Regions from separate parts of the Priestia sp. FSL P4-0332 genome, predicted to be linked through region 2. Evidence: a T-box and tRNA genes for the amino acid it is inferred to sense, from the RefSeq annotation. Region 2 holds a T-box; the other holds one or more tRNA genes.
The links. The T-box of region 2 lies ahead of trpS (tryptophan--tRNA ligase). A T-box ahead of a tRNA ligase gene usually reads a tRNA of that ligase, here a tRNA-Trp.

Region 1 (14,040 bases), 260 kb from region 2:
GAAATTATAGTACCTGTGAAGATGCAGGTTACCCGCGACAGGACGGAAAGACCCCGTGGAGCTTTACTGTAGCCTGATATTGAATTTTGGTACAGCTTGTACAGGATAGGTAGGAGCCTGAGAAGCCGGAGCGCTAGCTTCGGTGGAGGCGTCGGTGGGATACTACCCTGGCTGTATTGAAATTCTAACCCGCGGCCCTGATCGGGCCGGGAGACAGTGTCAGGTGGGCAGTTTGACTGGGGCGGTCGCCTCCTAAAATGTAACGGAGGCGCCCAAAGGTTCCCTCAGAATGGTTGGAAATCATTCGTAGAGTGTAAAGGCACAAGGGAGCTTGACTGCGAGACCTACAAGTCGAGCAGGGACGAAAGTCGGGCTTAGTGATCCGGTGGTTCCGCATGGAAGGGCCATCGCTCAACGGATAAAAGCTACCCCGGGGATAACAGGCTTATCTCCCCCAAGAGTCCACATCGACGGGGAGGTTTGGCACCTCGATGTCGGCTCATCGCATCCTGGGGCTGTAGTCGGTCCCAAGGGTTGGGCTGTTCGCCCATTAAAGCGGTACGCGAGCTGGGTTCAGAACGTCGTGAGACAGTTCGGTCCCTATCCGTCGTGGGCGTAGGAAATTTGAGAGGAGCTGTCCTTAGTACGAGAGGACCGGGATGGACACACCGCTGGTGTACCAGTTGTCTTGCCAAAGGCATCGCTGGGTAGCTATGTGTGGACGGGATAAGTGCTGAAAGCATCTAAGCATGAAGCCCCCCTCAAGATGAGATTTCCCATAGCGCAAGCTAGTAAGATCCCTGAAAGATGATCAGGTTGATAGGTCAGAGGTGGAAGCGTGGCGACATGTGTAGCTGACTGATACTAATCGATCGAGGACTTAACCAAACTTTAAAAGCGTAAGCTTTACTCAGCAAACTGTTACCTAGTTTTGAGAGAACAAAACTTTTCAAAAAAGTCTTGCTTTCTTTTGGAAATCATGTATAATATAATATGTCTGGTGGCGATAGCGAAGAGGTCACACCCGTTCCCATACCGAACACGGAAGTTAAGCTCTTTAGCGCCAATGGTAGTTGGGACTTTGTCCCTGTGAGAGTAGGACGTTGCCAGGCTGTTATTATTCCACAGTAGCTCAGTGGTAGAGCTATCGGCTGTTAACCGATCGGTCGTAGGTTCGAGTCCTACCTGTGGAGCCATTTGGAGAGCTGTCCGAGTGGCCGAAGGAGCACGATTGGAAATCGTGTAGGCGGTTAACGCTGTCTCAAGGGTTCAAATCCCTTGCTCTCCGCCATTTTTATTTAATTAGCACAGTGGCCCGTTGGTCAAGCGGTTAAGACACCGCCCTTTCACGGCGGTAACACGGGTTCGAATCCCGTACGGGTCACCATTTATTTTTATCTACATAATAGTGGAGGATTAGCTCAGCTGGGAGAGCACCTGCCTTACAAGCAGGGGGTCGGCGGTTCGATCCCGTCATCCTCCACCATATATTATCATCGCGGGGTGGAGCAGTTCGGTAGCTCGTCGGGCTCATAACCCGAAGGTCGCAGGTTCAAATCCTGTCCCCGCAACCAAGTGGTCCCGTGGTGTAGCGGTTAACATGCCTGCCTGTCACGCAGGAGATCGCGGGTTCGATTCCCGTCGGGACCGCCATTTTAAATTTAATAAGGCTCGGTAGCTCAGTTGGTAGAGCAAAGGACTGAAAATCCTTGTGTCGGCGGTTCGATTCCGTCCCGAGCCACCATTTTAAAAACATTTGTTTTTAAAATGCCGGTGTAGCTCAACTGGTAGAGCAACTGACTTGTAATCAGTAGGTTGGGGGTTCAAGTCCTCTTGCCGGCACCACAGTTATTGTGGAGGGGTAGCGAAGTGGCTAAACGCGGCGGACTGTAAATCCGCTCCTTCGGGTTCGGCAGTTCGAATCTGCCCCCCTCCACCATTTACAGGGGCATAGTTTAAAGGTAGAACTACGGTCTCCAAAACCGTCAGTGTGGGTTCGATTCCTACTGCCCCTGCCAATTATAAAAATAACATTGCATATATACGTGGCGATTGTGGCGAAGTGGTTAACGCACCGGATTGTGGTTCCGGCATTCGTGGGTTCGATTCCCATCAGTCGCCCCATTTATAAATGATATGCATATTTCAATATTGGGCTATCGCCAAGCGGTAAGGCAACGGATTTTGATTCCGTCATGCGTTGGTTCGAATCCAGCTAGCCCAGCCATATATGCGGAAGTAGTTCAGTGGTAGAACACCACCTTGCCAAGGTGGGGGTCGCGAGTTCGAACCTCGTCTTCCGCTCCAATTTTAATAAAGTTATTTAGTCTTGAGTAAATGGCGGCATAGCCAAGTGGTAAGGCAGAGGTCTGCAAAACCTTTATCACCGGTTCAAATCCGGTTGCCGCCTCCATTTATTTACAAGCTGCCGGGGTGGTGGAATTGGCAGACACACAGGACTTAAAATCCTGCGGTAGGTGACTACCGTGCCGGTTCAAGTCCGGCCCTCGGCACCATTTATAATTTTAACTTGCCTTTTTTATTTTGCCGATGTGGCGGAATTGGCAGACGCGCACGACTCAAAATCGTGTTCCTTCGGGAGTGTCGGTTCGACCCCGACCATCGGTACTTTAGCTTTATTTGACAGGATGATTCCTGTTTTTATTTTTACTTATCGGTCGACAAATTTTGATAATATTTGCGGGTGTAGTTTAGTGGTAAAACCTCAGCCTTCCAAGCTGATGTCGTGAGTTCGATTCTCATCACCCGCTCCATACATATTGTTATCACAACGCAGTGTCTCGCTTTCAAAGCTGAGATGTTGCGTTTTTTATTTTTAACGTAAATATAGCGTCTATCTTTTCAAGATAGACGCTATATTTACGTACATCAGTTAATGACTTGATAGGTTGCTTCGCCGCCGTGAATTTGAATGAACATGTCACTTAGGGATTTAGTTAGTTTATAAGCCTGTTCTTCTGAAAGTGAAGGCTTTAAATAAATGAACTGTACAGCTTGTGTTGTCTTTTCAGTTACGTACGCTCGGTTAGAATCGACATAAGGGCTTCCGAAAGCTCCTAGGGCATCTTTTGAAATGATTTTATTTTCTAAAGAAATATTACGTTCATTTAGAGCTTCATAAGACTCTTCTTTTTTACCGATAGTAAATTCGATGGGGCCTTCTAAATTAGAGGAATCATAAATTCCAATTGGGACTTCATATTGCAATGAAAAAAAGTTATTAATGTCCACAGCAGAATTGATAGAAGGCAAATACGTTTGTTTTCCTATTCTTCTAATTAAAGCTTCTATAGAAGGACGGTATTTACTTGGATCAGTTCCAAATGTTTTGAAAAGCTTTCTCCACTCGCTAACACCTTCGAATTCTGTTACTTTTTTTGACTCAAGGTCGAAATAAATGGATTCTTGAAAGAGGCGCAGACGTCCTTTTAGCATTTGAGGAGAATCACCAACTTCAATATTTTTATACTGAATGATTCCCATTTTAAAAGAAGGGCAAAGCTGTTTAATAGCGGGCGATAATGTAAAGTTCATTTTTTTGATCCTTTCTATTATAATTAGTATTTGTTCGTTTATAGATACCATCCTATCATTTCATTGAGCGAGAAAACAGTTCAATGCATGAATATATAGAATTTCTTAGAAAGGAGGCCATTACTCACTATGAATGCGTATCAGTTGAAGGAAGAAATTATTTCATACAGCAAAGAGATTGGAATCGATAAGATTGGATTTGCGAGTGCTTCTATGTTTGATGAGTTAAAGAATCGATTGTTAGCACAGCAAGAGTTAGGTTATGCTTCAGGGTTTGAAGAACCTGATATTGAAAAGAGAGTAGATCCCACATTAGTTGTTCCAAAAGCTAGATCTATTATTTCAATTGCACTTGCGTATCCTTCTAAATTAAAGGATGCACCAAAGAGCACAAAGGAAGATCGCCGAGGAATCTTTTGCCGTGCTTCTTGGGGGCAAGATTATCATACGGTTCTACGTGATAGGCTTCAAAAGCTTGAAACCTTCATAAAAGAAAAAGTACCTGCAGCTATCCTTCAATCGATGGTAGACACAGGCGAGCTGTCGGACCGAGCTGTAGCAGAAAGAGCTGGTATTGGCTGGAGCGGTAAGAACTGTGCCATTATTACACCTGAATTCGGTTCCTACGTGTATTTAGGAGAAATGATAACAGATATCCCGTTTCCTCCTGATAAACCGATAGAGGACGGTTGTGGTACTTGTAATAAGTGCGTTGATGCGTGTCCTACGGGTGCGCTTGTAACAGGCGGTCAGCTGAATTCGCAGCGATGCATTGCCTTTTTAACCCAAACAAAAGGGTTTCTGGCTGAAGAATTTCGAAGTAAATTAGGCAATCGTTTATATGGCTGTGATACATGTCAAACTGTGTGTCCTGAAAATAAAGGAAAAGACTTTCATTTTCACCCTGAGATGGAGCCTGACCCAGAACTTGCGAAGCCTAAATTAAAACCGCTCTTAACGATGAGTAATCGTGAGTTCAAAGAGAAATTTGGACATGTTTCAGGTTCTTGGAGAGGGAAAAAGCCAATTCAGCGTAATGCCATTATTGCACTGGCCCATTTTAAAGATCAAACCGCCGTTCCAGATTTAATTGAGTTAATTAAAAATGACGTTCGCCCTGTCATTCGAGGAACAGCGGCATGGGCGTTAGGCAAAATTGGCGATAAAGAAGCGTTAGATACACTTATGAACTTAAGAGAAAAAGAAAAGGACCAAGAAGTAATTGAAGAAATGTCAAAAGGTATAGAGATGCTTCAAGAGATCTAAACCGTATTTTTATTGATAAAGTTAGCTAATGAGTCATAGCGTATAATAAACGCTTAGAAAAGTGGTGACATTATGCTAACAAAAAGGAATGTATTATATACTTTAATTAAAGCACGTGCGGACAGCTATGTAAAAGGTGAGCTGCATGAAGACTTCAAGCCTTTCATTGAACAGCAGTGTGAGCTAAAGCGGTCTCTTATAAAAAAAAGAGAAGTTGATGTTTTAAAATGTAATATGAAAGGTTCTATTCAATCTGCTCATACGGATCAGGAAGAAACTAGAGTATTATATAAGGTGCACATTCAGGCATTTTTAAAACAAAACGATTTTTTCTATATAGAAGAAGAAATTGAAGATCGTTTAGCTCTTTTTTATAAAGATACGCTTATTCAAGATGAGCTGCTGGTAAAGGACTTTTTTGAAGATGAGGTTGAAATGGATGTGGAAGAAGTAGAGGAAGACGAAGAAAGAGCCTCTTATTATGATCGTCTTGCGGCTGTTCAGTATGCAGAAAAATATTGGGATAAACCTAATGAAAGTTATAAGCAGTTTGAGGTAAACTGCACCAACTATATCTCACAGTGTTTGCATGCAGGAAAGGCGCCGATGCGGGGATATCCTAAAAAAGCAAACGGATGGTGGATGAGAGGGAACGCCTGGAGCTATAGCTGGGCAGTTGCTCATTCCATGCACAGCTATTTAAGTAACTCTAAATCAGGACTTCGGGCTGTGAGGAAATCTTCAGCAAGAGAACTTGTCCCGGGAGACGTTATCTGCTACGATTTTGAAGGAGATGGAAGATGGAATCATACGACGATTGTTGTAGCAAAAGACGGTCACGGTATGCCTCTTGTGAATGCGAACACGTATAATAGTCGAATGAGATATTGGGCCTATGAAGATTCAACGGCTTACACGCCAAAGATTAAGTATGATTTTTTCCATATCGTTGATCGGTAAGTCTTTCGTTTTAGCAAGTTAGTGGTATAATGATGAATAGATTTGTTAGCAGAGGTGAAAATTTGTGGGAGTACACGTAGTGTTATTTCAACCAGAAATTCCAGCAAATACAGGAAATATTGCGCGAACATGTGCAGCAACAAATACGACGCTGCATTTAGTTCGGCCGTTAGGCTTTTCAACAGATGATAAAATGTTAAAGCGAGCTGGATTGGATTACTGGGAATTTGTAAATGTGGTGTATCATGATTCATTAGAAGAAGTATTCGAAAAGTATCCTGAAGCAGGTTTCTACTTCATCACAAAATTTGGTCAGCAGCCACATACAACATTTGATTATAGTGACTTAGAGCAGGATCATTTCTTCGTATTTGGAAGAGAAACAAAGGGTCTGCCAAAGCACATTATTGAAGAGAACATGGAAAGATGTCTTCGTTTACCGATGACAGAAAATGTTCGTTCTTTAAATTTATCTAATACAGCAGCTATTTTAATCTATGAAGCGCTGCGTCAACAAAATTATGCTGGTTTATCTTAAGTAAAAAGCGAGGTTCAAATTTTATTGAACCTCGCTTTTTTATTTATGTCGACGATGATATGTAGTGGTTATTTTTTAACGCCCGGTTTATCATTGTATCCCGCTCTGAAGATGGATGCTAAAAAAGCAATTGTTACTCCTAATACTAAAAGTAAGCGCATTGATTTTCCTCCTCAATGTAATTAAAAGGATTATACAGCTACTGCAGTTAAAACCGACTTCCCATATCCCATGATGATAATAATGACAAAATAACTCTTCTAGAGACATAAGTTCTCTAACAAAGTTTAACCGTTCCTTCTTACTCTTTTATTATAGCTAATAAATACTTCACTGTGAATGCCTAGCAAGGACAAATTTCTGAATTTTACAATTTAAAAAGCATGTTCAAACATTTTGCTGCATAGATTGTATTAATCTTGTTCACTAGCACCATAACTAGTAGGGGAGGTCCTTTAATGGATATATTAAAGAAAGTTGAAAGATACCGCGAAGAAGAGAATCGTCTTAAGTGGGAAGGGACATTTGAAGAGTACCTAAAGCTGATTAAAGATGAGCCTTTAATTGCTCAGCCTGCACACTCTAGAGTATACAACATGATAAAGGATGCAGGAATTGAAGAGGTAAATGGTAAAAGACATTATAAATTTTTCAGTGGACAAATGTTTGGACTTGAAGATTCGCTAGAACGCTTGGTGGAAGAATATTTTCATCCCGCTGCAAAGCGTTTAGATGTTCGTAAACGTATTTTACTTTTAATGGGTCCAGTAAGTGGTGGTAAATCGACGCTAGTGACCATGTTAAAAAGAGGGCTTGAAGCTTATTCGCTTACTGATCGAGGAGCTGTTTACGCTATTAAAGGATGCCCAATGCATGAAGATCCGCTGCATTTAATTCCACATCATTTACGTAAAGACTTCTTTGAAGAGTATGGTATCCGAATCGAAGGAAACTTATCTCCTTTAAATACAATGCGATTAGAGGAAGAGTATGGCGGCAGAATTGAAGACGTCATTATCGAACGCATTTTCTTCTCAGAGGACAAACGAACTGGAATTGGAACGTTCAGTCCTTCTGATCCGAAATCTCAAGACATTGCCGACCTAACAGGAAGCATTGACTTTTCAACAATTGCAGAGTATGGATCTGAGTCAGATCCGCGTGCTTACCGCTTTGACGGAGAGCTTAATAAAGCAAACCGGGGAATGATGGAGTTCCAGGAGATGTTAAAATGTGATGAGAAATTTTTATGGCATTTACTCTCTTTAACCCAAGAAGGAAACTTTAAAGCAGGAAGATTTGCTTTAATTAGTGCAGATGAATTAATCGTAGCGCATACAAATGAAACAGAGTATCGCTCGTTTATTTCCAATAAGAAAAATGAAGCTTTGCATTCACGAATTATTGTAATGCCTGTTCCATATAACTTAAAGGTGAGTGATGAGGAAAAAATTTATGACAAAATGATTCGTGAAAGTGACGTATCAGATGTTCATATTGCCCCTCATACGTTACGTATTGCGTCTATCTTTACTACATTAACGAGATTAAAAGAGCCTAAAAAAGGCGATATCGATTTATTAAAGAAAATGCGCCTATACGACGGTCAATCTGTAGAAGGCTATAACGATGCAGACGTAGAAGAGTTACAAAAAGAGTATACGGATGAAGGAATGAGTGGTATTGATCCTCGTTATGTCATTAATCGCATTTCATCTACCATCATTCGAAAAGATATTAAATCAATCAATGCATTAGATGTACTGCGTTCATTGAAAGAAGGGTTAGCACAGCATGCGTCTATTTCTGCTGAGGATCGAGAGCGTTACCTGAATTATATTTCTCTGGCGCGTAAAGAATATGATGAAATTGCTAAAAAAGAAGTGCAAAAAGCGTTCGTTTATTCGTATGAAGAGTCCGCTAAAACATTAATGGATAATTATTTAGATAATGTCGAAGCATACTGCAACAAAAATAAGCTTCGTGATCCGCTAACAGGAGAAGAGTTAAATCCAGATGATAAATTAATGCGTTCAATTGAAGAACAAATTGGTATTTCAGAAAATGCAAAAAAAGCATTCCGCGAAGAAATCTTAATTCGTATTTCGGCTTATGCACGTAAAGGAAAACGATTTGATTATAATTCCCATGAGCGCTTACGCGAAGCGATTCAGAAAAAATTGTTTGCGGATTTAAAAGACGTAGTGAAAATTACAACGTCCACTAAAACACCAGATGAGCAGCAGCTGAAGAAAGTAAATGAAGTAGTGGCTCGATTGATTGATGAGCATGGATACAATTCAGTATCTGCTAATGAACTGCTGCGCTATGTAGGAAGTTTGTTAAATCGATAACTCAGTACTAACAAGAAAACATGGCACTTCCGATCTGTGCCATGTTTTTCTTATCTCTTAAAATAAACTCTGCATAATTAGGCTAATGTGTAGTACGCATTGCACTTAACCATCATATGATAAGTCATAAACATATACATGACACTAGACACTATAAAATGAATAGTTAATAGTGAAAGAATTAGTTAGCAAGTATACCATTCTTGCGCATAGGATAAGAGTAACCAACCTTTGAACTAAAGGTATTTGTCAGAAACTTTCGGTATAGCTTATGCATGCCGAGTAAAAACGTGCAGGTGTTTTTTAAATAAGGAGGGGAATAGCGTGGGAAAAGAAGTAGATAAAAGTTTTGCTGTCTCAAAAGAAGACTGGTCCCTCCATCGTAAAGGCCACGATGATCAAAAAAGACATCAAGAAAAAATTAAAGAAGCAATTAAAAATAATTTACCGGATTTAATTACAGAAGAAAATATCGTGATGTCCAATGGAAGAGAAGTTGTTAAAATTCCGATCAAATCATTGGATGAATATCGAATTCGGTACAATTATGATAAAAACAAACATGTGGGTCAAGGTGATGGAGACAGTAAAGTTGGGGATGTAGTAGCACGTGATGGATCTGCTGGAGATGGTCAAAAAGGAGCAGGGAAAGGTCAAGGAGCAGGTGACCAGGCTGGAGAAGACTACTTTGAAGCAGAAGTGTCTCTTATGGAGCTTCAAGAGGCTTTATTTGCTCAATTAGAACTGCCTAATCTTCAGCGAAAAGAATCTGATCAAATTGTTGTGGAACACATTGAATTTAATGATATACGACGTACAGGTTTGATGGGGAATATTGATAAAAAACGAACGATGATGAGCGCTTATAAGCGAAATGCAATGACAGGAAAGGCTGCTTTTCATCCTATTTATCCGGAGGATTTAAAATTCAAAACGTGGAATGAAGTTATAAAGCCAGAATCGAAAGCAGTCGTCTTAGCTATGATGGATACGAGCGGTTCGATGGGCATATGGGAAAAGTATATGGCAAGAAGCTTTTTCTTTTGGATGACACGCTTTTTACGTACGAAATATGAAACAGTGGAAATTGAATTTATTGCGCATCATACAGAGGCAAAAGTAGTATCAGAAGAAGACTTTTTCTCCAAAGGAGAAAGCGGAGGAACCATCTGTTCATCTGCTTACCGAAAAGCGCTTGAATTAATTAACCAAAAGTATGATCCGAGCCGCTATAATATTTACCCGTTTCATTTTTCAGATGGCGATAACTTAACTTCAGATAACGCAAGGTGTGTAAAGTTAGTAAATGAATTAATGAAAGTGTCAAATATGTTTGGATATGGGGAAGTGAATCAGTACAATCGACATTCCACTTTAATGTCTGCTTACAAAAATATTCAAGACGAAAGTTTTAGACACTTTATTTTAAAACAAAAATCAGACGTTTTTCACGCGATGAAAAGCTTTTTTAGAAAAGAAACAGAAGACCAGAAATATGCTTAACCTAAAAGGCCTAGACTTGTTATCTAGGTCTTCTTTATGCGGTTTATTCAGCTCTTCTTTGGAGATAGTAAAAGTACGACTTTATCCAAAAGGAGAATAAGTGAATGAACGAAAATATAAAGAGCGAAATGCAAAAACATCAACAAAATCAGCGGTTGAACGCAGCTGAGTTAGGTTACTTATGGGCGCAATATTTAGGTGATACGCTGTATGTATGTGTTCTTGGGTATTTTCTATCTGTTGTAAAAGATGCCGAGATTAAGGAGCTCTTAAAAAAAGCCCATCAGATTTCACAAACTCATGTAGACGAATTGACGGAATTATTCAGTTTGGAAAAAATTCCAATACCAGTAGGTTTTGGAGAACAAGATGTGAACAAAGGAGTTCCTGCTTTATTTGACGATATTTTTATGGCTATTTATGTAAATGAAATGGCAATTGGAGGTATGAAGAAATATGCCAGAGCCCTAAGCGCAGTGAGAAGGCAAGATATTTATGCTCACCTGTCTCGATGTGTAAAAGAAAGCGACAGTCTTTTAGAGGATTCTAACCACGTTATTTTAAGAAAAAGCATGCTGATGAGACCTCCGGTTATTCCTTATCCGGTAAAAGTGAATTTTGTGGACCAGAAAACGTTTATATCACCATTTTTCTCTCAAATGCATCCTCTAACTTCTTTGGAGGTCACGGCTATTCAAGAAATTGTTAATACAAATGTATTAGGTAAAACGCTGATGCTGGCATTTAGTCAAGTAGCTACCACACAAAAATTACGCTCTTATTTTTTTGATGGAGTTAAACTTGCGAGTAAGCAAATCAAGCAATTCACTGAGTTATTGTCTGAAGCTGACCTACCAAGTCCGCGTCTGCTTGATGCATATGTAACCAACTCAACGATTTCACCGTTTTCAGATAAACTGATGATGTATCATACTTCCACAGCGGTGACAATTGCTATTGATAACTGCGGCGCTGGCTTATCTATGTCGTTCCGTTCGGATGTCGCAGTAGAATTTTCTCAGCTAATCGGGCGTATAGGGAAGTATGGAAAAGATGGAATTCGGATTATGATTGAGCAAGGTTGGATGGAAGAACCTCCAATGGCAACAGACCGTAAGAAGTTGGCGGAGAAATAATAAGGAGTATGTTGTAGATTATCATTAATTTTGCGGTATTGAAACATATATAGCTAAGCGAAAATAGATTGCTCTAGACCCACTTGAATGAGCAGTGATAAGATAAAAAAGCTGATTTTTCAAGAAGTAAGTCGAGGTGTGCAAATGAACAACAGTATAAGGGAGTCCATTGCCAAAAAAGTAGCATGGATTAGCGTATGGAGCAATATTGCCCTTACGCTAGGAAAAGTAATAGTAGGATGGATTGGAAATAGTGATGCTGTATTTGCTGATGGTATTCACTCTGCAGCGGACGTATTTGCCTCTATTATTGTCTTGTTGGTTATACGAGTAGCAAATAAACCAGCAGATGATGACCATCCATATGGACATGGAAAAGCAGAAGTGATTGTCTCAGGAATCGTAGGAATTATTTTATTGCTTGTATCATTTTATGTGGTATTTGAAGGAGTCGTTGGTTTATTCCATCCGGTTGAATCTCCAAATATTTTAGCCATGTGGATTGCTGTTATTTCATACATAGCAAAGGTATTGTTGTACCGTTATTCTTTAAACGTAGCGAAGCAGCACCACAGTAAGGCAATTGAGGCAATTGCATTTGATCATAAAGCAGATATTGTTGCTTCTATTGCAGCGGCAATTGGTGTTTTATTATCGATTATTGGTGATAAAATGGATGTTCAACTGCTGTTATACGGAGATAAAATAGCAAGTATCTTTGTTGCTTATTTAATTTTTAACATTGCCAGACAAATGATGGGAGAGTCTTTTCAAATCTTAATGGAAGGCAATATTGACGAAGAGCTACTGAAAGAACTTGAAGAAAGTATTTATGAATTTGAAGATGTGAAGCGGATTGATCGGGTTCGAGCAAGAGAGCATGGCCATTACATATTAGTTGATATACGTATTTCGATTGATCACTTTAAAACAATTAAGGAAGGTCATGATCTGGGACGAGAAATCAAAGCAACACTTATGAAAAAGCATGATAATATTCAGGAAGTATTAATCCATTTGAATCCTTATTATCCAGATTAAATAAGAAGCAGCGAAGTGTTATCTCGCTGCTTCTTATTATTTATAGATGTAGAAATTAATGAAATGAGTAGAATAAAATGATGAGGATTTTTATTTATAAAGAATCAAGTTTAATAAAATTGTATAAAGGGAATTGTATTTATTTATTGATGTGATAGGATAAAAAAGCATGTAAATGCATTCACTACGAATGAAAGCAGTAGACGGGTACATATAGATAATAATAAATGGTTTTGGGAGTCAAAGAAGGTGATGTTGAAGTGAATGTAAGCATCAGGTCAATCGTTAAAAAAGTCATGTTCATTCTATTTATTGCGTATACGGCAGTGGTCATTTATGCTACTCTCATACGGGAAAACGAACATGTTTACGGAAAAGCAATGAACTTGGATTTATTTAGCACGATCCGTCTGATGTGGGACAGCGGGAATATAATGCTCACTCTGACAAATATACTGGGGAATATCGTGATGTTTGCGCCGCTTGGAATGTTTATCCCTTTGTTTATGAAGTGGTTTGACGGTTTTATTCAAGTGTTTACGACAGGTTTCTTAATCAGTTTTCTGATTGAAATTTTACAGTACAAGCTAACGGAACGAGTATTTGATATTGATGATATCTTTTTGAATACGCTAGGTACATTTATAGGCTGGGTTATTATTAAAATACTATATTGGATTAAGAACATGCTGAAAGCACGTTTCAAAAAAAGATGAAATTGAGAGACGTAACGAAATTAATCCAATCTAAAGACGAACAAATGGGATTAAGGAGCTAGTATGGATAGCTTGTTACATCGCGGTTGATTTCCGTACAAGACTTCGCTTTCCGCGGGCGGTGAGTCTCCTCGTCGCTTACGCTCCTGCGAGGTCTCACTTATTCTGCTTTTCCCTCAGGAGTCTTCGCCTTGCCTTCCAATCAACCGCTAGAAATAACTACATGCATGAAATCTACGTTCACCCTACCAATGAAAAAATCCGAGCGAGCTGGATTCTTAATCAAGAATTCAACTCGTTCGGATTTTTCTTCAACTAAAATACTTTTGGCTCAGCCTCTGCTTGTTGTTGATAGAAACACTTAATGCAGCGTCTTACGGAAGAATGTGAGGATTCAACGATAATGTGCTGACAATTTTGCTGAACAAATAATAACTTTCTTTCAAGCTGCTTAATTTGTTCTTTAAGCTGTTCTACTTCATTATTGATAGATATTTGAACCACTGTTAACAAACTCTTTAGCTTTTTCTTTCATTCCTTCTTTTCTTACTTCGTGTACATCTTTTTCATTTTCTTGAGCCATGTTACGAATATCTTGAGAAATACGCATCGAACAGAATTTAGGTCCACACATTGAACAGAAATGGGCTGTTTTAGCACCTTCAGCGGGAAGTGTTTCATCGTGATATTCTTTTGCGCGCTCTGGATCTAGTGACAGGTTAAATTGATCATTCCATCTAAACTCAAATCTTGCTTTAGACAGCGCGTTATCGCGTTTTTGTGCTCCTGGATGGCCTTTTGCTAGGTCAGCGGCATGCGCAGCAATTTTATAGGTGATAACGCCTTCTCGAACGTCTTCTTTATTCGGAAGTCCTAAATGTTCTTTTGGCGTTACGTAGCAAAGCATAGCTGTCCCAAACCAGCCAATCATTGCAGCCCCAATACCTGATGTAATATGGTCATAGCCTGGA
Region 2 (15,905 bases):
GCTCACGGTACAAGTACAGGATACAATGATAAATTTGAAACAATGGCTATTAAAGAAGTATTTGGTGACCACGCTCAAAAAGTAGCAATTAGTTCAACAAAGTCAATGACTGGCCACTTGTTAGGAGCTGCTGGTGGAGTAGAAGCTATTTTTAGTGTGAAAGCAATTCAAGACGGTATTCTTCCTCCAACAATTAACTATCAAACACCTGATGAAGAGTGCGATTTAGACTACATTCCAAACAAAGCGCGTAAGCAGGAAGTAAAAGCGGTGCTAAGCAACTCACTTGGATTTGGCGGTCACAATGCAACAATCATCTTTAAAAAATACGAAGCATAATGAAAAATTCTAGGCTGATGCCTAGAATTTTTTTATTTTTAATAACCAAAAGAGTAGCAGTGAACATATCATGAAACAAAAGGATGAAGAAAGTGAGGGGAAAACATGCCGATTGTTTCAACTTCTACTTGGACGGAGCCGAAAGAAATAAGCCGTTATCTTGCGCGCTATTTTAAGAAATTAAAAGAAAAAGAATATATGGAATTACTTTTTAACTATGGAATGTGTCCGCCTTCTTTAATGTTTATAAAAGAACTAGAAGAAATGAAGAAAAGACAGGTTTGGAAGAAAGTTAAAGCACATTACGAGAAGCTTAAAAAAGCATGGAATGGGCCCGATGTAGCGGTGTTAGTGCTTCCAAGCAATCCTAGAAATCGAAAAATGCAGCGTGAATTTAACGGAAGAGCAGGTGTCGCTTTTACCGATAAATTATTTGTGTTTATGACAAGTCATACATCCGATGAAGAAATGTTAGCGGTACTTACCCATGAATACCATCACGTTTGCAGGCTAAAAGCCATTAATAAATCTGATGAAACGATTACTTTGTTAGACGCTATGATGATGGAAGGGTTAGCTGAAAGAGCTGTAGAGGAGTATTGTGGTAAAAAATATTTAGCTCCTTGGACAAATTATTATACCATTGAAGAAGCTAAAAAAATGTGGGAAAAGCATGTTAAACCTTATTACAATCTGCACGCTGACGAAAAGAAATATGATCAACTGTTATTCGGTCAAAATTGGTATCCAGAAATGATGGGCTACAATATTGGTTATCATCTTGTTACTTCATGTATGAAGCCTCACACTTTAACTACTACCCAGCTGCTTCCTCTTAGCACCAATACTATCTTAAAAAAATCTGCGTTCCAACTGTAAAAAAACAAGTTCTATATACCTGAAGTTAAAAATAGTAAATTTTATCCTATTTCCAACAAAAAATTAGGAGGTTCGTGCGTTAAAGTGCCGAAGAGATATTCAGAAATCATTATTTTAAAAATAAAAAATATAATTAATTTTCAAAATATATTGATTTTGTAATAAAATTGTAATAATATCTTATTCAAATATAACAATTTTTAGAAAAATGAGGTGTGCACTATAAATGGATAAAAAGCCCGTCGAATCAACACCTTTACTAGAAGTGAAAAATTTACAAACTGCTTTTTCCATTAATGATTCCTGGCATAATGCTGTGGACGACGTGTCGTTTCAAGTCGGACGAAAGCGAATTGTAGGAGTTGTAGGAGAATCTGGCTGTGGAAAAAGCGTATTGTCTTTATCCGTTATTGGGCTATTACCTAAAGTGAATAGTCAAATTAGAAGCGGAAGCGTTTTATTTAAAGGAAAGAATCTTACGCACTTATCAGAAGATGAGATGAATGATGTGCGGGGGAAAGACATCTCAATGATTTTCCAAGAACCGATGACATCCCTTAATCCTGTGTTAACCATTGGGTATCAGCTGCAGGAAGTATTGTTTAACCATATGAATATATCGAAAGCGGAAGCGCGTGAAAAAAGCATTGCGCTTTTAAAAAGCGTTGGTATTTCGAGATCTGAAAAGCTCGTCGATGAATATCCGCATCAGCTGTCAGGAGGAATGAGGCAGCGTGTCATGATTGCCATGGCGGTAGCTTGTCAGCCTAAACTTTTAATTGCTGATGAGCCGACAACAGCCCTAGATGTTACGGTTCAAGCTCAAATTTTAGAATTGCTAAAAGAGATTCAAGAAAGCAATGATATGTCTATTATTATGATTACACATGATTTAGGAGTAGTTGCTGAGATGTGTGATGAAGTGATTGTCATGTATGGCGGAAAAATTGTTGAGCATACAGATGTTGATACGTTATTTTATGCCCCAAAACATCCGTACACGAAAGCGCTTCTTCACTCAATTCCACGCATGGAAGATGATGTAGAAGTATTAAATACGATCAAAGGAATTGTGCCTTCTCTTGTAAACATGCCGCGGACAGGCTGTCGTTTCGTTAACCGATGTCCTCATGCAATGGAAGACTGCAGTTCCGTTACGCCTGTTCTTCGCCAGGATTCACAGGGGCATGATGTCGCATGTCTGCTGTATAAAAATAGCTATCCGTCAAAAGGAGTGAAGACAAGCTAATGACTAAAGCGGTGAAAGATGTATTGCTAGAAGTTCAGCATTTAAAAACCTACTATCCTATTCACGGCGGATTTTTTCGAAAGAAAATTGGTGATGTAAAAGCAGTTGACGGTATTTCTTTTGCTATTCGAAAAGGAGAAACGCTCGGTCTAGTAGGAGAATCTGGCTGTGGAAAATCCACGGCAGGAAGAACGATTCTAAGACTGTTGGAACCAACTAGCGGAAAAATTATTTTCGATGGTAAAGATATCACAGAAGTAAAAGGAACTTCTCTCCGTAAAATTAGACAAGATTTTCAAATGGTTTTTCAAGATCCCTATGCTTCCCTCAATCCAATGCAAATGGTTGGAGATGTTATTTCTGAACCAATTCGGAATTTTACAGGAAAATCAACCAATCAATTAAAATCAGAAGTTATGAATCTACTTACAAAAGTAGGGTTACCGGAAGATGCATACTATAAATATCCTCACGAATTTTCCGGTGGACAGCGTCAGCGGATTGGAATTGCACGTGCACTTGCACTTCGTCCAAAACTTATTATTGCTGATGAACCGGTATCGGCACTCGACGTTTCTGTCCAATCACAAGTTTTAAACCTTCTTAAAGAACTTCAACAAGAATTCGACCTAACCTTTTTATTTATTGCCCATGATTTGAGTGTTGTTAAACATATGAGTGACCGTATCGGTGTTATGTACCTAGGCGGTTTAGTGGAAATTGCTGATAAGAAAAGTCTATACGCAGAGCCATTGCACCCTTATACGCAAGCGCTTGTATCGGCTATACCTGAACCAGATCCGCGAAAGAAAAAACAGCGTATTATTTTACAGGGAGATGTCCCAAGTCCAATTGATCCGCCAAAAGGCTGTGCGTTTCATCCTCGCTGTATACATGCAATGGCAGAGTGCGCCCAAACGAAACCTTCCTTAAAGGAGGTGAGACCTGGCCATCAAGTAGCTTGCCATTTATATAACTCGTAAAAGCTACATACGAACAGATTATTAGTTAAATAGGGGGAACGTCATGATGAAAAAGAAATCGTTTTTATCACTTGTTTCCATTTTGCTTGTGCTATCGCTTTTTCTAGCGGCATGCAGCGGTGGAAGCAGTTCTTCATCTTCTGGTAATAAAGAAGGCGGAGAAACAAAAACTGAAGGTGCAAAAACAGACAAGCCAAAAGATGGCGGAACGATTACGTATGGGATTGACGGAGCGCCGGAAGGGCTTTTTGAGTACGCATTGTATGGTAGTGCGTATGATAGCCAAATCTTAGAATTTATCAATGAAGGTCTCTTTACTTATGATAAGAAATTAAAGATTAAATCTGACTTAGCTACTTGGGACGTGAGTGGTGATAAATTAACTTACACGTTTAAATTAAAGAAGGGCATTAAGTGGCATAACGGAGATCCATTAACTGCAGATGATTTTAAATATACGTATGAAACGATTGCCGATAAAGACTATACAGGTCCACGCTATGTAAACGTTGAGCATATTAAAGGCGCTCAAGAATATCACGACGGCAAAGCGGATTCTATTTCTGGAGTTGAAGTAGTAGATCCGCAAACATTTAAAGTAACGTTTAAAGAAGTTCGTGTAAATAACTTAGACAATCTGTGGCCGTATCCAATGCCGAAAAAGTACTATGAAGGAATTGCTGTAAAAGATCTTGCAGAGTCCAAACAAGTTCGTAAAGAGCCTATTGGTGTTGGACCGTTTAAAGTGAAAAAAGTGGTAGCAAGTGAATATGTCCAAATGGAACGTAATGATGATTATTGGAAAGGTAAACCTCACCTTGATGGTGTTGTTGTAAAAGTACTGGATCCATCTGTTTCCGCCGGAGCATTGAAAAAAGGCGATGTCGACATTATGGATGTTCGCCCAGCTGATCTAGGGCAAGTTGAAAAAGCAGAAAACTTAGACTTTTTGGAAGGGAAATCAACTAGTTATTCGTATATTGGTCTACGATTTGGACATCGTGATCAAAAAGCTGGTAAAAACGTAGATGATTACGAAAAGTTCAAAGATCTAAAACTTCGCCAAGCATTGCTTTATGCAATAGATAGAAAAGCAATGGTAAAAGCATTTATGAACGACAAAGCGGTTGTTTCTAACACAGTTATTCCGTCTGTATTCTGGATTGCTGCTGACCAAAAAGATTTAACAAAGTACAAGTATAGTCCTGAAAAAGCTAAAAAATTATTAGCTGAAGCTGGTTATAAAGACAAGAATAATGACGGTTTTGTAGAAGATCCAAACGGAAAACCATTTACGATCTCATTCGGTCACTATGCTGGTCCAGCCAACTTCGAGGGTCGTGCGAAGGCTATTATGCAAGCATGGAATGATATTGGTATTAAAACAAAATTAGCAACGGGTTCACTTGTTGAATTTAACTTGTACAATGAAATGAAAGATAACGACGATAAGGCGTTAGAAGCGTTCTTTGGTTCTTGGGACACTGGTTCAGATCCAGATCCTACAGGATTATGGAGCTCTGATGCTGAATGGAACTATGGCCGTTGGGTAAATAAGGAATCTGATGAAATGCTTAAAGACGGTTTGAGTGAAAAATCATTTGATGATAAATACCGTAAAGATGTATATGTAAAATGGCAAAAATTCTTTAATGAGCAGCTGCCAGCACTTCCTTTATGGGAAAATATCAATATTTATGCTGTGAATAAGCGTGTGAAAAACGTAACTCTAGATCCATCAACGGTAGTTGTAGATCCGGAGAAATGGTCTGTAACGGAATAAGTATTTTACATGTAAAGGAGAGTCAACGATGCTGCAATACTCACTAAGACGTATTTTAGGGATGATTCCAATGTTGATTCTGATCTCCTTTGTTGTGTTTTCCCTGGCAAAAATGATGCCAGGGGACCCTTTTGGGGGAGAAATCAACCCTAGTAATACAGATCCAAAATACATTGAGGAAATGCGTGATAAGCTAGGATATAACGATCCTATCTACGTTCAATATTGGAACTGGGTAAAGGGAGTGGCACAAGGAGATTTAGGAAAGTCAACAACTCATAAGTTACCGACATTAGATATTATTTTAGAGCGTATGCCTAATACTATCTTTTTAGCTTTGACTTCGCTTTTGATTACGTATGTGTTTGCATTTATTTTAGGTATGTATGCAGGAAGAAAACCGTATACCTTAGCAGATAACTTTATTGCAGGATATAATTACTTTGCATTAGCGGTTCCATCGTTTATCGCAGGAATCGTAGGCATTTATTTATTTTCCTTTCAGTTAGGTTGGTTTCCATTTAGCGGTTCTGTTGAAGTAGGATTGAAAGAGGGATCATGGGAATTTATTCAAAGTAGAATTCATCACGTTATATTACCCGCGCTGATTCTTGGCTTGATGTCGACCGCGCAGTATACCCAATTTTTGCGCAATGATATTATTGAAAACAGTCGCAAAGATTTTGTACGCACAGCTAGAGCAAAAGGGACAAAAGAATCTAAAATTTATAATGTTCATATCTTACGCAACTCAATGATTCCGCTTATTACGTTTTTAGGGTTTGATCTTGTAACAATCATTAGCGGTTCTATCATTACAGAAACGATCTTTACGTATCCAGGAATCGGAAAGTTGTTTGTTGACTCTGTAGCAACTCGTGACTACTCAGTTATGATGTCGCTTACAATGTTGTTTTCAATTTTAACACTGGTTGGGAATCTGGTTGCTGATTTGTTATACGGCGTAGCAGATCCGCGTATTCGTTTGGATTAGGAGGAGAAAGTATGGAAATTGTAACGAAAAAAGATGTACAGCCAGAAGTGAATATGAAAGCTCCTAAAAACCTTTCTCCATGGGCGATTGCGCGAAAGAAGTTTGTTAAAAATAAACTAGCCATGATAAGTTTAGCTTTTATGATTGTGATTACGCTTCTTGCCATTTTTGCACCGCTGCTTACAAAAGCAGATATTACACGTATCGACTATATGGCGATGAATGCAGCGCCTTCTAGTGAGCATTGGTTTGGAACGGATACTAATGGGCGAGACGTATTTGCACGTACATTGTATGGAGGAAGAACTTCGTTACTGATTGGAGTTGCTTGTACAACACTCGTTATTTTAATCGGAACTCTTATTGGTTCGATTGCGGGTTATTACGGAGGCAAAGTGGATCAATTCTTAATGCGTTTTACAGACTTTGTATTAAACTTTCCGCTAATTGTTTTCGTTGTAGTGTTAAATACAATCCTAATTGGAAAGATCTCAGGCGTTTGGACGCTTATCCTAGTTGTTAGTTTCCTAAGCTGGGGAAGTACGGCCCGGTTGGTTCGAAGCAAAATCTTGGCTGAAAAAGAAAATGAATATGTGCTTTCAGCTGTTTCCATTGGGTGCAGCCCGTTTAAAATCATCTTTAAACATTTGCTGCCAAATGTATTTTCAACGATTGTGGTTCAAGCCAGTTTGCAAATGGCGATCCTTATTGTGTTTGAGTCAGCGATTAGCTTTATCGGTTTTGGCGTGCCGGCTGATACGCCAAGCTGGGGGAATATGCTTACAGAAGCAAGGGAATCAGATGTGCTGCAGAATAAGCCTTGGATGTGGGTTCCGCCAGGTTTAGCTATTACATTTACGATCCTAGCTATCAACTTCATTGGTGAAGGATTAAAAGATGCTTTGAATCCCAAATCTCTTCGTTAAAAATCTATCACAAAAGTGTGATAGATTTTTTTAGGTTTGTCAGACCTCCTGACAAACCTATTACTATAGAAGAAACTCGGATTTTTTTCTGCTTATAGGGGTGGATATAGCTCATGAAGCCTTTAGTAATCATTAGCACTGGCGTTATATCTGAGCTTCGAAATAAGTGCATTTGAATAATAGCCAAAAACGAAGGCATTTTACAATTAATTTTTAGAAAAATAACATCATTTGGAATAAAAATTCCTTTCTCTGCCTATACTGATGGATAACAAACAGATAGTAAGTGAGGGGTAAATTATGCTATATCTTCATGATGTATGGGTTAATTGGTTTGAAGGCGAAGAAAACGGTTATAATGTGTGTCATTTCCATGAGTGGAGAAAAGACGATTGTGTAGAACTGCTCGATCAAGCACCATTATTAAAAGTAAATCCGCTTTTATTTCATTACATTGAAAATGATCTTTCCGAGCTACCTCAACAACTACTACAAGATGTCTATCAGAAAGCATACATTCGGAAAAATCATGAACGCACGCAGGTTGAATATTGTTTTATCGTTACAGATGGAACGAATATTTTAGCAATTGATACGATGGGATATCATATTCCGATTCGAAAAAGCCGCTTAATTCCAAGACAAGAACAGTTAGTCTATGAGATGATTGCGGATCAAGAAGAGCTAGAATATAAGTTCAGTGAAGACGAGCTGAATAAAAAAGAGCATCATATTCTTTCGCCGTCTCCTGAAACGATGAGAGGACTAACACGTAAAGAACGTCAGCTAAAACAGCTGTTATTTATGGCACTTGATCAGCTACATACAACAAAAAATACAGCTCAAATCCGCTACTGGTACACAGAGTGGAATCCAACGAAGTACGAAGACATTCAAGAGATGTCGTTTCAAGACGTATGGAATCAGCTATACGATGAAACGAAGTCAGGGTGGTCACCGAAGCATAAATTATTATGCGAGCGCTTAGTAAAAGGACAACCTTTCTTTGAAAAACTTTGGGAAATTGAACAAGAGCCAAAAGTTAATTAAAAAAACGACTGCATAGCAGTCGTTTTTTTAACGTTTACGGCCAATTCCCATTGCGTTTCGCATTTTGCGAAGCATTTTATTAGCCGTTGCATTTGCTTTATCGGCACCTTGATCTAAAATATCATCTAGCTCGCTAGAATCAACTAATTCATAATATCTTTCTTGAATTGGAGCGAGGGCCTCAGCTACTACTTTAGCTGTGTCAGCTTTAAAGTCACCATAACCTTTGCCTTCGTACATTGCTTCAATGTCTTCGATCGATTTATTGGCTAGGATTGAATAAATACTTAATAAGTTTGAAATACCTGGCTTATTTTCTTTATCATAGCGAACAATACCTTCTGAATCCGTTACGGCACTTTTGATTTTCTTTTCAATTGTTTTTGCGTCATCCAAGAGCGTAATGAAAGCTTTTTGGTTTGGATCGGACTTGCTCATTTTTTTCGTAGGATCTTGAAGAGACATGACGCGTGCGCCCACTTTTGGAATACGTACTTCAGGAATAGTGAAGATATCATTGTATTTTTTGTTGAAGCGTTCAGCTAAATCACGCGTTAATTCTAAATGCTGCTTTTGATCTTCACCAACTGGAACCAAATCGGTGTTGTATAAAAGAATATCAGCTGCCATTAATGGAGGATAAGTTAGTAATCCTGCTGATACTGCTTCTTTTCCAGCGGACTTATCTTTAAACTGAGTCATACGTTCAAGTTCACCGATATACGCTACGCACTGTAGCATCCATCCCGCTTCTGTGTGGGCGGGCACTTCCGATTGAATAAATAAAGTCGATTTTGCTGGATCAATTCCTACTGCTACATACAGAGCAGCAAGGCCGCGAATGTTTTTACGAAGTGCTAAACGATCTTGAGGCGTTGTAATCGCATGCTGATCTACAATACAAAAATGACAGTTATAGTCATGTTGAAGTTCAACAAATTGCTTCATCGCTCCAATGTAGTTACCTAAAGTGATTGTACCGCTTGGTTGAATACCTGAAAAAATTGTTTTCATCAAATCTTCCTTTCATCTGCACATATATGATGCTAATTTACGGATACAACATAAAAAGGCCCATCCGCTCCTAGCATAAGCTAGGGGCGAATGGACCGCGTTGCCACCCTAATTAGCACACATAATTGTGAACTATCTTTATTCATATAACGTTGAGGTCAACGTTCAAGCTTTGCACTTGAAAGCTCCAAAGTCCATTCTGCAGGTTTCAATGTTTGTTCTCACCAGCCACAAACTCTCTAAAAATGAAAATTCTGCATACTACTCTTTTTCACAGCTTTAATTATATAGTTATTCGTTATTATAACGCGAAAAAGCAGGAATTTAAACATCTTATCGCTAAAAAGTTTTATAAGACAATTTACTGGAATTTTTCAGCGGCAAAAAAAGACAAGAACCTTTTAATTAAAGCATTTCTTAATGAAAATTTGGTGGAGAATTTGGTAAAAATCTTTTATTTAGTATTTCTAATGGCTTTGTAATACTATTGTAATACCTATACTACAAAAAAGATTTTGGACGTCTGACAAGTAGGCACAATCCTTATAAGATAAGGTTTTTTCTCTCGTGACAAAAAAATACCATTAAATAATAGTATTGCAATAAATTTTTAAAATATTTATAATAGGCGTAACAAACATATTTTTTACAAAGGTATTACAATTTCTTAAGTTTTCAGAAAACACAAAATAGACAATGTTTTGTTTCAATTAGCGAATTTTGTAATGAATGAGTCTTCTACATATTAAGCGCATACATTGGATTTACAGCATGTAAACAATTGATGACAGTTTCATAGGGTAGAAGAATAATTTTGCAGTGAGGTCTTTAATGCTCTACTACGCGAAAAAATAACTGATTATTTTGTATTGAAAGAGGATTAAGAAATTAGTACATATCAAAAAAATATGGTTGCCACACAAACAAAATTTAATAGGGGGTAACACGCAATGAAGAAAAGGTTGTCGATTCTTTTCAGTTTGCTGCTTGTAATGAGCTTGTTTTTAGCTGCATGTGGATTTAACAAAGAATCTGGTGGCAGTGAAAATGCTAGCAGTGATGGCGGCGACAAGAAGAAAGAGCAAGAGCTTCGCGTAAACATTAAAACTGAGCCTTTTTCACTGAACCCAGGCTTAGCTAATGATTCAACGTCATCAAACGTATTATTACAAACATTTGAGGGTTTAACTCGTATCGGTAAAGATGGAAAACCTGAAAATGCAATGGCGAAAGATGTGAAGGTCAGCGATGATCAAACTAAATATACGTTTACTATTCGCGACGATGCAAAATGGTCAAATGGTGACCCTGTAACAGCAAAAGATTTCGAATATGCATGGAAATGGGCGTTAGATCCTAAAAACGAATCTCAATATGCATATCAATTATACTATGTTAAAAATGCACAAGCTGCCAATGAAGGAAAAGGTTCATTAGATGATGTTGCCGTTAAAGCAACAGATGATAAAACGCTTGAGGTAACATTAGAAAACCCAACGCCATATTTCTTAGAATTAACAGCTTTCTATACGTACTTCCCAGTGAATACGAAAATTGCTGAATCAAATGAAAAATGGTACACAAATGCAGGCGAAAACTATACGTCAAACGGTCCTTTCAAGCTTAAAACTTGGAAACATAATGACAAAATCGAGTTAGTTCCTAATGAAAACTATTGGGATAAAGATGCTGTAAAACTTAAAAAAGTTGAAATGTACATGATCAATGATAACAACACTGAACTTTCAATGTTCAAAAACGGTGAATTAGACTGGGCGGGTATGCCTACTGGTCAATTACCGGCTGATGCACTTCCTGAATTAAAGAAAGACGGTTCATTAAACATTCAAGAGATTGCAGGTACTTACTGGTACAAGTTTAATACAGAACAAAAACCTTTAGACAATGTGAACATTCGTAAAGCATTAGCTTATGCAATTGATCGTAAAGGTATTACAGAACAAATTACAAAAGACGGTTCAGTTCCAGCGATGGCGGCTGTACCACCAACAATGTTTGAAGATAACAAAAAAGGCTACTTCAAAGACAATGATGTGAAAAAAGCAAAAGAATATTTAGAAAAAGGCTTGAAAGAAATGGGCCTTAAAGATGCTTCAGAACTACCAGCAATTAAGGTTTCATACAACACGGATGAAAAACATGCAAAAATTGCACAAGCTGTTCAAGATATGTGGAAGAAAAACCTTGGCATTAAAGTACAGTTAGACAACTCTGAGTGGGCTGTTTACATTGAAAAGTTACACCAAGGAGATTATCAAGTTGGACGTATGGGCTGGTTAGGAGATTTTAACGATCCAATCAACTTCTTAGAATTGTTCCGTGATAAAAAAGGCGGAAACAATGATACAAACTGGGAAAACCCAGAATATAAAAAGTTATTAATTGACTCTCAAAAAGAAACAGATCCTAAAAAACGTCTGGAAATGTTGAAAAAAGCAGAAGGTATCTTCATGGATGAAATGCCAGTGGCACCAATCTACTTCTACACAAACGCTTGGGTACAAGACAAGCAGCTGAAAGATGTTGTGATGTCTGGACTTGGAGACATTCAGATTAAGTGGGCTCATTTTGAGTAAGTAACATCAATTGTGACAAAGGGTATATGGGGCCTGGTGCTCCATATACTTTTCTTTCTTGTGCGCGAATTTTGTAAAAATATGGAGGTGTGTCGGGGTGTTCAAATATATAGGAAAACGACTTATTTATATGTTTCTATCATTATGGCTGATCGTAACAGCGACCTTTTTCTTAATGCGTGCTGTTCCAGGAGGTCCATTCACATCAGAAAAGCAGCTTCCCCCTGAAATTCAAAAAAATCTAAATCAGTATTACGGTTTAGACCAGCCTTGGTACCATCAGTACTTTGATTATTTAACATCAATTTTAAAGTGGGATTTTGGTCCATCTTTCAAATATAAAGGCCAAACGGTAAATGATTTGATTAACGGCGGATTCCCTGTTTCATTCATGCTAGGGATGGAAGCTATTTTAATAGCAATTGCTATTGGTGTAGTACTTGGTGTTATTGCTGCTTTAAAACATAATAAGTGGCAAGATTACACGGCGATGGTTATTGCAGTTCTAGGAATCTCAGTTCCGAGTTTTATCATGGCAGCGGTATTACAATACGTTCTGGCTATGAAACTACAAATTTTTCCGGTTGCACGCTGGGAATCTTGGGCACACACGGTGTTACCAGCTCTCGCGCTTGCTTCAACCCCTATGGCATTTATCGCACGATTGACTCGTTCGAGTATGCTTGAAGTATTAAGCAATGATTATATTCGTACAGCGAAAGCAAAAGGTTTAAGCAGAGGCGTTATTACAGTTAAGCACGCCATGCGAAATGCGATGCTTCCAGTCGTATCCTATATGGGACCTTTAGTAGCAGGGATTTTAACGGGTAGCTTTGTTATTGAAAAAATATTTGGTATCCCGGGATTAGGTTCACACTTTGTACTCAGTATCTCAAACCGAGATTACACAACGATTATGGGCGTAACGGTGTTCTACAGTATTTTACTACTTTTTTGTATCTTGCTTGTAGATATTGCATACGGCTTCATTGACCCTCGAATTAAACTTACAGGTGCTAAGAAAGGAGAGTAACTATGCAGCAACTTCCGAAGATTCCTAAAGAAATGTTTGAAACAGCAGGGATTGACCGCGCTCAGGCAGAAAAGATTGAAAAACCGAGTCTTTCATTCTGGCAAGATGTTTTTATTCGTTTTCGCAAAAACAAGCTTGCTATGTTTGGTGTAGTACTAATGGTTCTCCTTGTTTTTATGGCTATATTTGGTCCATTGATGGTGAAATATGATTATGCAACCAATGATTTACTGAATGCTAATCAGGCTCCATCTTCTGAGCACTGGTTCGGTACAGATGAATTAGGGCGTGATGTTTTTGCTCGTACGTGGGAAGGCGCTCGTATTTCATTATTTATCGGGTTAGCAGCAGCTTTAATTGATTTATTCATCGGCGTAGTTTGGGGAAGCATCTCTGGATACCGCGGCGGCCGTACGGATGAAACAATGATGCGTGTTGCGGATATCTTATATGGTGTTCCTTACCTTTTACTGGTTATTATTTTAATGGTTATGCTTGGCCAAGGGTTAGGCACGATGATTTTAGCGATGACCATTACCGGCTGGATTAACATGGCCCGTATTGTGCGTGGACAGGTATTGCAGTTGAAAAACCAAGAGTACGTAATGGCTTCACAAACATTAGGAGCAACAACAAAACGTATTTTATTTAAACATCTTATTCCTAACGCAACAGGTCCAATTTTAGTAACAATGACACTAACGATTCCTTCAGCAATCTTTACAGAAGCATTTTTAAGCTACTTGGGACTAGGCGTTCCGGCACCGCTTGCAAGCTGGGGAACAATGGCTTCAGAAGGCTTACCTGCTTTGGAATACTATCCTTGGCGCTTATTTTTCCCAGGTTTGTTTATCTGTTTAACAATCTTAGCGTTCAACGTAATTGGTGATGGATTACGAGATGCGTTAGATCCAAAACTACGTAAGTAAGGAAGTGAACTCATATGTCACGTTTATTAGAAGTAAAAAATTTAGCTGTATCATTTAAAACATATGGCGGAGAAGTTCAAGCTGTTCGCGGCGTTAACTTCCACTTAAATAAAGGTGAAACTTTAGCAATTGTTGGTGAATCAGGATCTGGTAAAAGTGTAACTTCACAAACGATCATGCGCCTTATTCCGATGCCTCCTGGCCGAATCAAAAGCGGCGAAATGCTGTTTGACGGCATTGATTTAGCTAAGAAAACGGATAAAGAAATGGAAGCTATTCGCGGTAAAGATATCGGTATGATCTTCCAAGATCCGATGACTTCCTTGAATCCAACGATGAAAGTTGGGGCTCAAATTGGTGAAGTCGTAATCAAGCATTCCAAAGTGTCTAAAGCAGAAGCAAAAAAACGGGCAGTCGAGTTATTAACGCTTGTAGGAATTCCTTTTCCAGAACAGCGTGTGAATCAATATCCGCATGAATTCAGCGGCGGGATGAGACAGCGTGTTGTCATTGCGATGGCTCTTGCTTCTAATCCGAAGCTATTGATCGCTGATGAACCAACAACGGCGCTTGATGTAACAATTCAAGCTCAAATTTTAGAATTGATGAAAGACATTCAGAAAAAAACGGATACATCTATTATCTTTATTACCCATGATCTTGGTGTAGTAGCAAATGTAGCAGATCGAGTAGCCGTTATGTATGCTGGTCAAATTGTTGAAATGGGCACAGTGGATGAAGTGTTTTACGATCCAAAACATCCGTATACGTGGGGACTGCTAGCTTCTATGCCAAGCTTAGATAACGAGGCAGAAGAAGAGCTGGCTGCTATTCCTGGAACGCCGCCAGATTTAACGAATCCTCCAAAAGGAGATGCATTTGCAGCGCGAAATCCATACGCAATGAAAATCGATTTTGAGCAAGAACCTCCAATGTTCAAAATATCTGATACGCACTATGCGAAAACATGGCTGTTACATCCCGATGCACCAAAAGTAGAGCCGCCTGCTTCAGTTCAGCGCCGCATGCGTAAAGTTGATAATGTATACAGGACACCTGTACTCGTAGCGAAGGATGGTGAATAACATGACAGATAAATTATTAGAGATTAAAGGCTTAAAGCAACATTTTTTCACAAGTAAAGGAACAATTAAAGCAGTTGATGGTCTGACGTTTGACATCTTCCGCGGAGAAACATTAGGGCTTGTAGGTGAATCCGGTTGCGGAAAGTCAACGACAGGCAGAACGATTATTCGTTTATATGACGCTACTAGCGGTGAGGTGCTATTTAATGGCGAAAATGTACATGGTCGCAAATCTCGCTCAGAGCTTAAAAAATTCAATCGTAAAATGCAAATGATTTTCCAAGATCCATATGCGTCGCTTAACCCTCGTATGACCGTAGCAGATATCATAGCAGAAGGCATTGATATTCACGGTTTAGCTAAGACGAGAAAGGAGCGTATGACAAAGGTTCACGAGCTTCTTGAAACAGTGGGGCTTAACAAAGAACATGCAAATCGCTATCCACATGAGTTTAGTGGCGGCCAGCGTCAGCGTATCGGTATCGCAAGAGCACTGGCAGTAGAACCTGATTTTATCATCGCAGATGAACCAATCTCAGCTTTGGACGTGTCTATACAAGCTCAAGTTGTTAACTTAATGAAGAAGTTACAGCGTGAACGTGGACTAACATATTTATTTATCGCCCATGATTTGTCAATGGTAAAATACATCAGTGACCGCATCGGCGTTATGTACAGAGGTAAGATTGTAGAGCTTGCACCAAGTGATGAACTTTATCGAAACCCTGTTCATCCATATACAAAAGCGTTGCTTTCAGCTATTCCGCTTCCCGATCCTGACAGTGAAAAAACGCGTCAGCGCAAAATTTATGATCCAAGTATCCATGACTATAACGGTGAAGAACCAGAGCTTAGAGAAGTATCTCCAGGTCACTACGTGTCTTGTTCTCAAGCAGAGTTTGCCACATATACAACATAACAAAAACGATCTCACAACGAGGTCGTTTTTTTATTTAGTTATCAAAGAACACTAAGCTTCAAGTTGCAAAAAACATGTAAGAACAAGTAACATTAGCGCTTTACAGGTATTATACAGTAAAGGAT

Region 1: it has a tRNA-Trp gene. The T-box ahead of trpS (tryptophan--tRNA ligase) is inferred to sense a tRNA for this amino acid. The anticodon was not compared.

Annotation. Positions count from the first base shown of each region.
Region 1 covers NZ_JBBOUA010000001.1:410,816-424,855, forward strand. The annotation lists rRNA gene MKY06_RS02160 (23S ribosomal RNA) at 1-888, shown strand, start outside; rRNA gene rrf (5S ribosomal RNA) at 997-1,112, shown strand; tRNA gene MKY06_RS02170 (tRNA-Asn) at 1,122-1,196, shown strand; tRNA gene MKY06_RS02175 (tRNA-Ser) at 1,200-1,291, shown strand; tRNA gene MKY06_RS02180 (tRNA-Glu) at 1,313-1,387, shown strand; tRNA gene MKY06_RS02185 (tRNA-Val) at 1,411-1,486, shown strand; tRNA gene MKY06_RS02190 (tRNA-Met) at 1,498-1,574, shown strand; tRNA gene MKY06_RS02195 (tRNA-Asp) at 1,578-1,653, shown strand; tRNA gene MKY06_RS02200 (tRNA-Phe) at 1,669-1,744, shown strand; tRNA gene MKY06_RS02205 (tRNA-Thr) at 1,770-1,845, shown strand; tRNA gene MKY06_RS02210 (tRNA-Tyr) at 1,856-1,939, shown strand; tRNA gene MKY06_RS02215 (tRNA-Trp) at 1,945-2,018, shown strand; tRNA gene MKY06_RS02220 (tRNA-His) at 2,049-2,124, shown strand; tRNA gene MKY06_RS02225 (tRNA-Gln) at 2,153-2,227, shown strand; tRNA gene MKY06_RS02230 (tRNA-Gly) at 2,233-2,307, shown strand; tRNA gene MKY06_RS02235 (tRNA-Cys) at 2,340-2,413, shown strand; tRNA gene MKY06_RS02240 (tRNA-Leu) at 2,428-2,516, shown strand; tRNA gene MKY06_RS02245 (tRNA-Leu) at 2,547-2,628, shown strand; tRNA gene MKY06_RS02250 (tRNA-Gly) at 2,701-2,774, shown strand; gene MKY06_RS02255 (B3/B4 domain-containing protein) at 2,890-3,555, opposite strand; gene queG (tRNA epoxyqueuosine(34) reductase QueG) at 3,685-4,821, shown strand; gene MKY06_RS02265 (amidase domain-containing protein) at 4,894-5,781, shown strand; gene trmL (tRNA (uridine(34)/cytosine(34)/5-carboxymethylaminomethyluridine(34)-2'-O)-methyltransferase TrmL) at 5,846-6,319, shown strand; gene MKY06_RS02275 (PrkA family serine protein kinase) at 6,778-8,673, shown strand; gene yhbH (sporulation protein YhbH) at 8,998-10,176, shown strand; gene MKY06_RS02285 (DUF3231 family protein) at 10,281-11,312, shown strand; gene MKY06_RS02290 (cation diffusion facilitator family transporter) at 11,457-12,353, shown strand; gene MKY06_RS02295 (VanZ family protein) at 12,614-13,069, shown strand; gene MKY06_RS02300 (hypothetical protein) at 13,385-13,573, opposite strand; gene thiC (phosphomethylpyrimidine synthase ThiC) at 13,551-14,040, opposite strand, start outside.
Region 2 covers NZ_JBBOUA010000001.1:672,150-688,054, forward strand. The annotation lists gene fabF (beta-ketoacyl-ACP synthase II) at 1-339, shown strand, start outside; gene MKY06_RS03560 (DUF2268 domain-containing protein) at 445-1,218, shown strand; gene MKY06_RS03565 (ABC transporter ATP-binding protein) at 1,445-2,467, shown strand; gene MKY06_RS03570 (ABC transporter ATP-binding protein) at 2,467-3,450, shown strand; gene opp4A (oligopeptide ABC transporter substrate-binding protein) at 3,494-5,233, shown strand; gene opp4B (oligopeptide ABC transporter permease) at 5,262-6,227, shown strand; gene opp4C (oligopeptide ABC transporter permease) at 6,239-7,153, shown strand; gene MKY06_RS03590 (YjbA family protein) at 7,454-8,203, shown strand; gene trpS (tryptophan--tRNA ligase) at 8,231-9,220, opposite strand; T-box leader at 9,297-9,501, opposite strand; gene MKY06_RS03600 (peptide ABC transporter substrate-binding protein) at 10,168-11,814, shown strand; gene MKY06_RS03605 (ABC transporter permease) at 11,912-12,847, shown strand; gene MKY06_RS03610 (ABC transporter permease) at 12,850-13,776, shown strand; gene MKY06_RS03615 (ABC transporter ATP-binding protein) at 13,791-14,861, shown strand; gene MKY06_RS03620 (ABC transporter ATP-binding protein) at 14,863-15,780, shown strand.